DNA from 2 places in the Paenibacillus sp. HGF5 genome. Region 2 is predicted to be linked to the other one. Evidence: predicted binding sites of a transcription regulator. Region 2 holds the regulator's gene; the other holds the start of a gene.

What was found. Region 2 encodes LexA, which represses DNA repair genes until DNA is damaged. Its sites were predicted from a motif close to CGAACATATGTTCG; they were not measured.
Region 1: the regulator LexA is predicted to act here: its motif matches at 1,715-1,728, upstream of HMPREF9412_RS32055 (ImmA/IrrE family metallo-endopeptidase).

The regions. Positions count from the first base shown of each region.
Region 1 covers NZ_AEXS01000070.1:28,588-33,645, reverse strand. The annotation lists tRNA gene HMPREF9412_RS12210 (tRNA-Thr) at 21-92, shown strand; gene HMPREF9412_RS32055 (ImmA/IrrE family metallo-endopeptidase) at 797-1,492, opposite strand; gene HMPREF9412_RS12195 (helix-turn-helix domain-containing protein) at 1,800-2,192, opposite strand; gene HMPREF9412_RS31705 (hypothetical protein) at 2,204-2,596, shown strand; gene HMPREF9412_RS32895 (hypothetical protein) at 2,822-2,977, shown strand; gene HMPREF9412_RS31700 (hypothetical protein) at 2,961-3,449, shown strand; gene HMPREF9412_RS12180 (hypothetical protein) at 4,018-4,509, shown strand; gene HMPREF9412_RS12175 (hypothetical protein) at 4,912-5,058, shown strand, end outside.
Region 2 covers NZ_AEXS01000184.1:36,361-41,418, reverse strand. The annotation lists gene glnA (type I glutamate--ammonia ligase) at 1-1,171, shown strand, start outside; gene HMPREF9412_RS31490 (stalk domain-containing protein) at 1,387-2,070, shown strand; gene HMPREF9412_RS31485 (RNA polymerase sigma factor) at 2,237-2,749, shown strand; gene HMPREF9412_RS31480 (hypothetical protein) at 2,742-3,548, shown strand; gene lexA (transcriptional repressor LexA) at 3,617-4,243, opposite strand; gene HMPREF9412_RS31470 (LysM peptidoglycan-binding domain-containing protein) at 4,420-4,791, shown strand.

The DNA of each region.
Region 1 (5,058 bases), on a different contig from region 2:
AATATCATCGAACCACATGTGCTGGTGTAGCTCAGGGGTAGAGCAACGCACTCGTAATGCGTAGGTCGGGGGTTCAATTCCCTTCACCAGCATCTTTATAAAGTCAATAACGGCGCGGTTTTCCGTCATTCGGGAACCGGGTCGTCTTTGCTATTTAATCCGTTCTCCTACCATTTTTCTACCCTTTAGACTAATGAAGTGTTATTTTCACCGTCGACAGGATCACTTTTGTTCTCGATCAAAGCGTAGAAATTACGCATTAGATTACGAGGACTTACAGGAGTTCCAGTACTGGTTTGAATAACAAACCCCGAATCTTTATAGAGTTTATTATTACATCTTTCATATTCCTGTTTATCCAAGTGATCTCTGAGAAGTTCTACAGTGTTGGCGAAAAGTGCGATTGATCGTACGCTACTATCATTTTTGGTATCGTCAAAGTCGTGTCCTTTCTCTGCAAGAGTGTAAGCTTGGCGGACTGAAGCCATTCTCCTCATAGATCGACATCTACTCTGCGTATGGCCAGGATCTCACTTTGTCTCATGCCTGTTGATGCTGCCAATTCAAAAGCCGTGTAATACTGGTCTTCTTTTGCTGCATCAAGGAACGTTTTCAGCTGCAGCTCGTTCCACACTTCAAATTTCTTCTTTTTCCCTTGGGGAAGGGTTACATATTGAGCTAGTTCTGTGATACCAGGCCTCAAATAACTGCTCGGTGAAGAGCGTCCAGTATGATGACATGAACTTTTTTTATTGATCCAACTGCAAGCTTGGCAAGTAGGGTTTTGTGATACAAGTCATGGAAGTGTTGGGGTTTTAGTTTCGTAGCTTTTATTGAACCCAAGTTTGGGATTATGTGAGTAGATTTGTGTAGGCCCAAGAGAATCCCCCGATGAATCGTAATAGGCATAAATCTTTGTTTCGACCTCATCAATGTGAGGAGTAGGTTGTATGTTACGATCGACATTGAATCTTATGTATGAATTCATTAATGTACCTTCAAACTCCCTTCTTTGAATTTGATCGAGCCTCTTTTCGGCCAATTTAAATGGGACTTTGAATGCCGCAGCAAGAAAATGAATAGCATCCTTACGATTGCCGGGAAGTTTATACTGAGAAATCATGAAGAATGGCATCGCGGCGTAAAGAACTAAATTTTCTGCCTCTATCTCCTGGGCCTGGGTGAAAAGTTTAGGTAAGATCGTTTGATTCCCTGCATGACGAAGAAGGTGGCCTAGCTCATGCAAAAAATCCAGCCACTGTTTAATAGGAGAAAGTCGACTATCGATATTGATGGTATGAATATTTGGATTGATCTCTAATCCCTTGCTTACGATTGGCTTGAAATATACCCAAACATTTAACCGTCTTGCTATTTCTCTAATTGTCAGTAGCTTCGGTGAAGAGATTCCATGTGCATTGTATAGGTCTTCAACAATTTGTTCTAGAGGGGTTAATTTTGTGAAATCTAAACATGATGATACCTCCAACACAGGAATGTACGTTCGAATAAACAGTAAAAATAAAAGCCGTCATCGGCTGAACGGAAGAGGAGATCATCTATAGGGTACTGATGTGTCCGTATCGGTGATTTTTTTCTCTAGGTTTCTTATTTAGTTCAGTACTGCTGGTGGTTATAATCATTGGCTCTGATTTGGCATCTCGTCCAGATGTAATGATACATATTCGGATCATAGGGAAATTCCTCCTATACGGGAATATACGTTCGTTTTTTATTCAAAAAGAAAAGCCGTTTCTGGCTGTCTAACTTTTTTTCCATGATTAGTCGAGTGATTTTCTCTACTCTCCCTGTCTATCTCCAGGTTTCCGGTCTCTTTCTGCTTCTCTTATGAATCTCCAAAACTGCAGGAGTTCCTTTTTCCGTTCCTCGGGAGCGCTCAAATAATCCTTAAAAAATATACCGTGATTTGGATTGATAATGAAGGCCTCAAACTCAGCTTGTTCTTTCTCATCAAAACCATTAACTCGATCAGATGAAATGAGGGTATTAGTTCGTCCAAGTATGTAGTCGGTACTAACATCAAAGAAATCAGCTAATTTTTGAAGAGTGTCGAAATCAGGCTGTGTATCCCCGGTTTCATATCGTGCATAAGTTGCATGATTAAACCCAAGGCGATTAGATAATTCTTGCTGTGATAATCCCTTCTTAGAGCGATTCTCTGAGCCTTTCATTATATGATGTCATGGGTGAGGGTTCGAAGCAAAAAGGTTCTGATCTTCCTAAATGGATGCAAGAACAGCAGCAAGCGGGTAAACCGGATGGACACGAGATGACCTTCGAGGATGCTGATCACGAGCCTGCAGCGAACGAGAACTCTGAAACTGAGGAAAGCCAGGCATCCAACGATGAAGAGATAAACAAGGATGAACTGGAACAGTTCATTTTAAACGAACGTCCTACCTTCGACGAGCTGCCATTTGATTTTCCTATGTTCTTGGAAAAACGTCTAAATGAGGGCAAAACATGGAGTGAAATTTCAAGGATTGCAGGCATTACATCGAGCCAATTACAGCCGAAGTGGAGAAGGTACAAGGAAATGGTCACCAAGATGATGAAGGACGGCGGCGCCGCTTAATAGATACAGTGTCGCAACCCCCGGTCGATACAGACCGGGGTACCTAATTACATGGTTTTAACAGAACGTCAGTTCTTAAATTGGGGAGGGGTAACAGTGGATGAGCAGACCCGTAGACGAGTATTTCAGAAGGTGAAGACCTTCAGCAATCAAAAATTCTGGAACTGGATGAATTACATGCACAGCAGAGCATATGCAAAAGCAGCTCAACATTAGGAAGAAGCAATGGAGATTGTCCTGCAGCCGAAGCAAGCAGCCGCGGTCAAATCAAAAGCAAAAGAAATTCGTGAAAAGTGGGATGGGATGTCTACGGAACTATTGACGATACCGAAGGTGCTGAATTCCATTCACTGGGGGTGTAGTTATGGCGAGATTTCCTAACTGGACGAAAGAGGAAATTGAGTACCTTCAGGATCAGTGGGGAGTAACCAGCATAAAGGGGATGTCAACACGGCTGGGTAAAAGCATGAATGCCGTAAAGCTTAAGGCTCAACGAATAGGGTTATCCGATGCCAGGACGAACTTTGACGGTATAACCGTTTGCCAGCTTGGCAAAGCGCTTGGTCGAGAATACTCCACCATGAAAAACTGGATCAATCGTTATGGGATGCCTGCTAAGAGGAAGTTGTTTGCTCAAAGCGTGAGGGTTTTGGTTATAGCTTATTCCGACTTCTGGAAATGGGCTGAGAAACATAAAGAGCTGCTGAATCTAGCCAAAATGGAGCCAGGAACAATCGGGCCTGAGCCTGAATGGGCCAAAGTAAAACGAAAAGCAGATCAATTAAGGTCTCAGAAAACATGGCAATCTGTTGATTGGACGCCTGCAGAGGACCAGAGACTTGCTCAATCCTGAAAACCGAAATTACTTATCCGGAATTAGCCCGCATGTTTAACCGATCGGAATCGTCCATAAAACGACGAATCCATGATCTTAACCTCAAAATGGGCCAGTCCGCCTGAATAACCTGATCAAATATTACACCAGATGAGGTCCAGACGTTGCTGCGTATGGCTCAGGAAGGATATAGTTACGAAACAATAGGTGCGGTGTTAGGAAAAAGTGCGCTCGGTGTTCGAGGGAAGTTGGAGCGAATGGGGTTTGACTTTAAACGTCGGCGGTTAAAAGAGACAGCAAATTGAAAGGTAAGGCTGATTTTTAGATGTCTGGGCGACCAAGTGAGTTCAAGAGTTGTGCTACGACTAAAGAGCAACCGCATATTACAAGCAAAACAAGAACCATGATAATAACAAATTTCTTACCATTCATCATTTTCACCTCGAAAAGAGTAAGTAGGCAGCGATCTGATATATAGGAGATTATATTAAATTAAATGAAAAGACCCCCTAATCCGTGGTAGGGGCGGGGGGCAATCGGAAATATATTCCTCTCACCGATTATATCACAAAGGGGATTGAGGGGAATGGCGATGGTATGGGGACAAGGGGAACTTTTCGCTAAAGCATCTGAGGATGAGATCCAGACGACGGAATTCTACCTCAGCAATTTTAAATCCATGCAGCTATTCATGAGCGACTTCGAAAAATATCAGAAAGAATTAGCTCAGGTAGCAATTGACGGAGAAGCAGCTCGTCGCATCGATCAGGAGGATCTCCATGCGGATAAGACGGCGAACGCGGTGATACTTACTGAAAAACAGAAGTGGGTGTACGGCCAAAATAGAATTTATTCTTCAATGATACGTAGAGCTCACAGTCAGATTCTCGAAGACGAAGTAAAACAAGCGATTGACCTTCGGTTTCTACAAGGGTACAGCCGGAAGGAGACCATTTTGTTTATGAAGCGCGGCGTAGCGCATAGCACTGTGGACCGGCGGATCAGTGAAGGCATCGAGAGCATGGCCAACACGTTAAAGTTGATGGGATTCTTTGAGGAAATATGCAAAGAATTTTGACGACAAAGTGGGACAAAAAAAGAAATGTTGAAGACCACCTGACGATTTGGCCATGTTACGATAGGAGCATAGAAAAAGGCGAGAATGACACGCACGGCTGCATGAATGCGGCATATGACCGGGGCGTAACTCTTCTCACTTTTTCTATTTATTGGCGATAATACCATCCCGGTTGTAGAACTTTGGGAATAGAGAGCACAGCAAACAAGTTAACTTTGATAGGGAAACATATATGTAACTATAATTATATGAAAAAAAGTAAATAAATTGAAAATTTAGAAATGTAATTATTTTCCTTGACCTGCCGTTATAATTATATATAATTTACAATTAATTCAAAAGAAAGGAGGTTTATCTTTAATTTTTAAAAATATATTAAATAGTAAGGGAGAAATGTAGACCGTGTTACTAAAAAAGAATTACACAAAATTATTATCTGTATTACTAGCATTTGCTTTGCTAGTAGTTAACCTTGTAAATCCCTCGTCCACCGTTAAAGCTGAAGGATTGGAGCAACTAGACGGAGTTGAGGTCCTTGTTAATGACGAG
Region 2 (5,058 bases):
TTCTTCCATCGAAGGGTATGTGCGTATCGAGGAATCCGATATGTACCTGTACCCGGATCTGGATACCTTCATGATCTTCCCTTGGGTATCCGAGGATCGCGTCGCACGTCTGATCTGTGATGTTTACATGCCGGACGGCACCCCATTTGCGGGAGATCCGCGCGGCATTCTGAAGAGAGCACTGAAGGAAGCCGAAGAGATGGGCTTCACTTCCATGAATGTCGGTCCGGAGCCGGAATTCTTCCTGTTCAAAACCGACGAAAAAGGCAATCCGACCATGGAGCTGAATGACCAGGGCGGATACTTTGACCTGGCGCCTACGGATCTCGGCGAGAACTGCCGCCGTGACATCGTGCTGACGCTGGAAGAGATGGGCTTCGAAATCGAAGCTTCTCACCACGAGGTTGCGCCTGGCCAGCACGAAATCGACTTCAAGTACGCAGATGCGATCAAAGCGGCTGACCAGATTCAAACCTTTAAATTGGTTGTTAAGACGATCGCTCGTCAGCATGGTCTGATCGCAACGTTTATGCCAAAACCGCTATTCGGCGTAAACGGCTCCGGCATGCACTGCAACCAATCGCTCTTCAAAGGCAGCGAGAACGCGTTCGTTGATGAGAGCGACGAGCTTGGCCTGAGCGTAACGGCTCGGAACTATATGGCGGGTATTCTTAAGCACGCACGCGCGTTTGCTGCGATCACGAACCCGACGGTGAACTCGTACAAACGTCTCGTGCCTGGTTACGAAGCACCTTGCTACGTGGCATGGTCTGCAAGTAACCGCAGCCCGATGATTCGTATTCCAGCATCCCGCGGTCTGAGCACGCGCATCGAAGTGCGTAACCCGGATCCGGCTGCGAATCCGTATCTGGCTCTGGCTGTCATGCTGAAAGCTGGCTTGGACGGCGTTAAGCGTGAGCTGTCGCTTCCGGCACCGATCGACCGCAACATCTACGTGATGACGGAAGAAGAGCGCATTGAGGAAGGCATCCCAAGCTTGCCGGCAAACCTGAAAGAAGCGCTTAACGAATTGATCCGCAGTGAAGTCATTTCCGATGCACTCGGTGACCATGCCCTGGCTCACTTCTACGAGCTGAAAGAGATCGAATGGGATATGTATAGAACGCAAGTTCACCAATGGGAACGCGATCAGTACATTACAATGTATTAATAGAGGAATCCCTTGCGCCGTAAGGCGTGAGGGGTTTTTATTTGTCTAAACCGTAAGTACGCTTTTAGCTTACGTGTTTGAACAACAATTCAGGTAATATAATTTTTAGCCGCTAAGGTCTTTAAGACGACACTCTATTGTTTTTATGTGATTGAATTCATCTATGAAGTCACTTACAATATAACTTGAATTCCAATATATAGGAGGTTCAGGTGATGAAAAAGAAATATATTCTATTACTCTCAGCGGCAACAATGTTAGGAGGAATGACAATAGGGGTAGGAGCTGCTCCTGCACTAGAAAAAATAAGTGCAAATTTAAATTGGGGAATTAAATATGAGGTTAATGGTGAAGATTGGGTTCCAAAAGATCAATCAGGAAAAAAACTTGCAACAATTACATACAACAACTCAAATTATATCCCTGTAAAAGCTATCTCCGAGGCACTTGGCTCTGTCGTTGAATATGATAGCAAGAATCAAAAAATTATTATCGGAGAAAAACCAGATACAACAATTATAACTAAAGAAGGAATCAAGATTAATAGTACTTCCTTTACCACAAGAGATAAGCAGTACACCGAACATAATGGAAAAGATTACGGTTCTGGTATCGTAATGAGAGAAATTAATAATTCTGAAAAAACGATCATTCTTGAACCAAAAGGAAAATATAAAGTACTAGATCTTTCGTTGTTACCGATTAATATCCGTAATGATATCTCAGTAACGATATATAATGGCAAGACAAAGATAAAAGAACTTATGCTGTCGCCTAAAGATATTGGACAGCATATCGTTATTGATATTAAAGATGCAAACCAAATTGAAGTAAATGTGAAATTTCAGAAAGATATAACAGGGGATGACACTATATTCCTGACAGGTACATATAAATAATTATTCTACAGAATCAGTTCAGTCACGCACTAATATTAGTCCATAAAGAATCTTCCCTTACCTACGGGAAGATTCTTTTTTGTTTTACGAAAAAAGGAACCTTTACCCGCTTCCATGACTCTAATTAGATGAGGTGAATCGGTTGGAGCTCGAATACTTGAAGCAGATGACGGCCATGGACAGCCAGACGCTGGATAAAATCATGAATGAATATGGAAATGATGTGTGGAATTATGCGTATTTTTTGACCAAACAGCATGCCTTGGCAGACGATATTGCACAAGAAGCCTTTATTAAGGCCTATTACGGCATACATACCTTTCGCGGTCAGGCGACGCTGAAAACGTGGCTGCTTACGATCACGCGACATACGGCGTTCCGGTACAAACAGGCTTTTTTCTTTCGGAAAGTCATCCTTAAAGACAAGCTTACCGCCAGTTCGTCAAGCCGGTCAGCGGAAGCGGAATATTTGGACGAGCAGTATACGGATGAAATATGGGCAATGATTATGACTTTGCCGAGCAAGCTTAGGGAAGTGTTGGTGCTGGACCTATACTATGAAATGCCGATGCATGAAATTGCGGAGCTGCTTCATATTGCGACAGGCACCGTAAAATCCAGATTGCATCGGGCCAGGAAACAAGTACAAAACTTAATGAAGGAGAAGAACGATGAGTGAGGATAAACCAGACTGGTACAACCGTGCTAAAAAAGCTCCTTTTTCAAATGAAAAGTTCACGTCCGTAATGAAAGAAAACGTGCATAGGTCCGTGATTTTCACTTACAGCAAACCTAAACGTCGAAAATACTTACAAGTTGGATTAGCTGGCGGGTTTATGCTTCTGATTATTTTAATTGCCTTTCAATTGCCTTTTGGCAGTGAGGAACAAGAGAGAGGAGGGACTATGCCTCCTGGTAGGGAGGAGACAATCCGGGCACAAGGCGTAACGGATGAAGGAAGGTTAAACGTTATTGCAGTTGGACAGGAAAAAATAACGACATTGGGTGCGCCGAGCTGCTTCGGTATCGAAACGGATCGGTCGTTTACCGGAAACTACAGCGTGCAGTATAGTACTAACCAAGTTACAAATGAAGTCACTACGCTGGAGGGTCTTACATTTATTCAACCGACATCTGCTCCGGTTGATATGATTCGCCTGCCGTTTCAAGCTGCCGACGTATTTATACTCGCACCGCAATATAGGGACTGTCATGGCATACAAATCTATGCGTTCGCCGTAGAGCATGAAACGGGTAAAGCCGTCCAGCTCCGATTTCAGGATGAGTCCTTGGTATCCTACTTTTCATATTATAGACCAGGTACGGCTCCCGAGGTAAAGGAGAATAAGCTTGTTCTGCAGTCCACCGAGGGACCGGGAGGCGAAGGTTCGACGGATTATGTTTCTGAAAGAATGTATCAATTAGATCTTAGGCAAAATGCGTTAGTTCTAGTGTTGCGTAAGATCGGAACGTTCTAGTGCATGTCCTAAAAAAGAGGTTACCATCCAAATAAGGAAGGTAACCTCTTATTCATAAATCTATGAAATTAGTGTACGTCCCTGAAGAGACCGATCACTTTCCCGAGAATCGTTACATGGTTCAAGCGCAGCGGCTCATAGGTAGGATTCTCCGGCTGCAATCGTACATGATCCTTCTCCTTGTAGAAGGTCTTCACGGTTGCTTCATCTTCTTCTGTCATTGCTACGACAATGTCACCATTGTCCGCGGTTTGCTGCTGGCGAACGATGACGTAGTCACCGCTGTGAATACCGGCTTCAATCATACTGTCGCCGACTACAGACAACATGAACACCTTATCGTCGCCTACATAATGCTGCGGGAGCGGGAAATAATCTTCAATGTTCTCCATGGCCGTAATCGGAACGCCTGCTGTGACTTTACCAACGACAGGCACTCTGGCAATGGTGTGCGTAAACAGATTCGCGCTCTCGGATTCTTCTTGGCCAAGCAGCTCGATCGCTCTTGGTTTCGTAGGGTCACGGCGGATCAGGCCTTTCTTCTCCAAACGGTCCAGATGACCATGGACCGTAGAACTGGAAGCTAGTCCGACAGCCTCGCCGATTTCCCGGACAGAAGGCGGGTAACCCTTGCTACGAACTTCGTTGCGGATAAACTCTAAGATCGCCAGCTGGCGGCTGGATATTTTCGACATGCCGTATCAACCCCATTTAGTAACGTTTGGGAAAATTATAACATAGAACTACCGTTCGTACAAACATAAGTTCTAAAATAAAAATAGAACAAATGTTCTTTTGGGTATTGAATCAAACAAGTGTTCGTGTTAAGATGAATCCATAAGAGAACACTTGTTTGGGAGATGATGATTCCATGTTGAAATACAGTACATACCGCAGCATTTATGAGAACGTTCCGGTGGTAACAGAACAATCATCGAAGACTTGGGGCATTTACTTGAAATCGAAGATAGCTTCGATCCCTTTGAATAAATTGCTGTTCACCCTGCTTATTGTAGCCATCTTTTGGACAGGTGCATATTCCGTTTTTGCCGGGGGGACAGAGAAGCCGACTGGAGAGAAGCAGGTGATCGTTCAATATGGCGATAGCTTGTGGCGAATTGCTTCCCTTCACAAACCTGCGGATATGGATACACGCGTATATCTGGATAGCATACGAAGAATGAACGGATTGAAGGGTCCGGACATACAGGCTGGAGAAGTGCTGTCATTGCCGGTTTGGTGATTTGGCGTTGCTGCTAACCAATAGGCATTCATACTCCATATAATCACCACATACTGCTGGTTACTTCCTGTTTAATGACACATCATATTCTGCTTGTCAGATTGAATCATTTACGCGTAATCGCGCGTTTACAATAGATAACTATAGATTACCTCCCCATAGACGGTATTCGTTTATGCGCATCATATGTTCCTATTTGTTCTTAGAAGAGTTTGCAAGGGCGCAGTTGCCTTGACAAGCTCTTTTTCACATGTTTAAGTTATACAT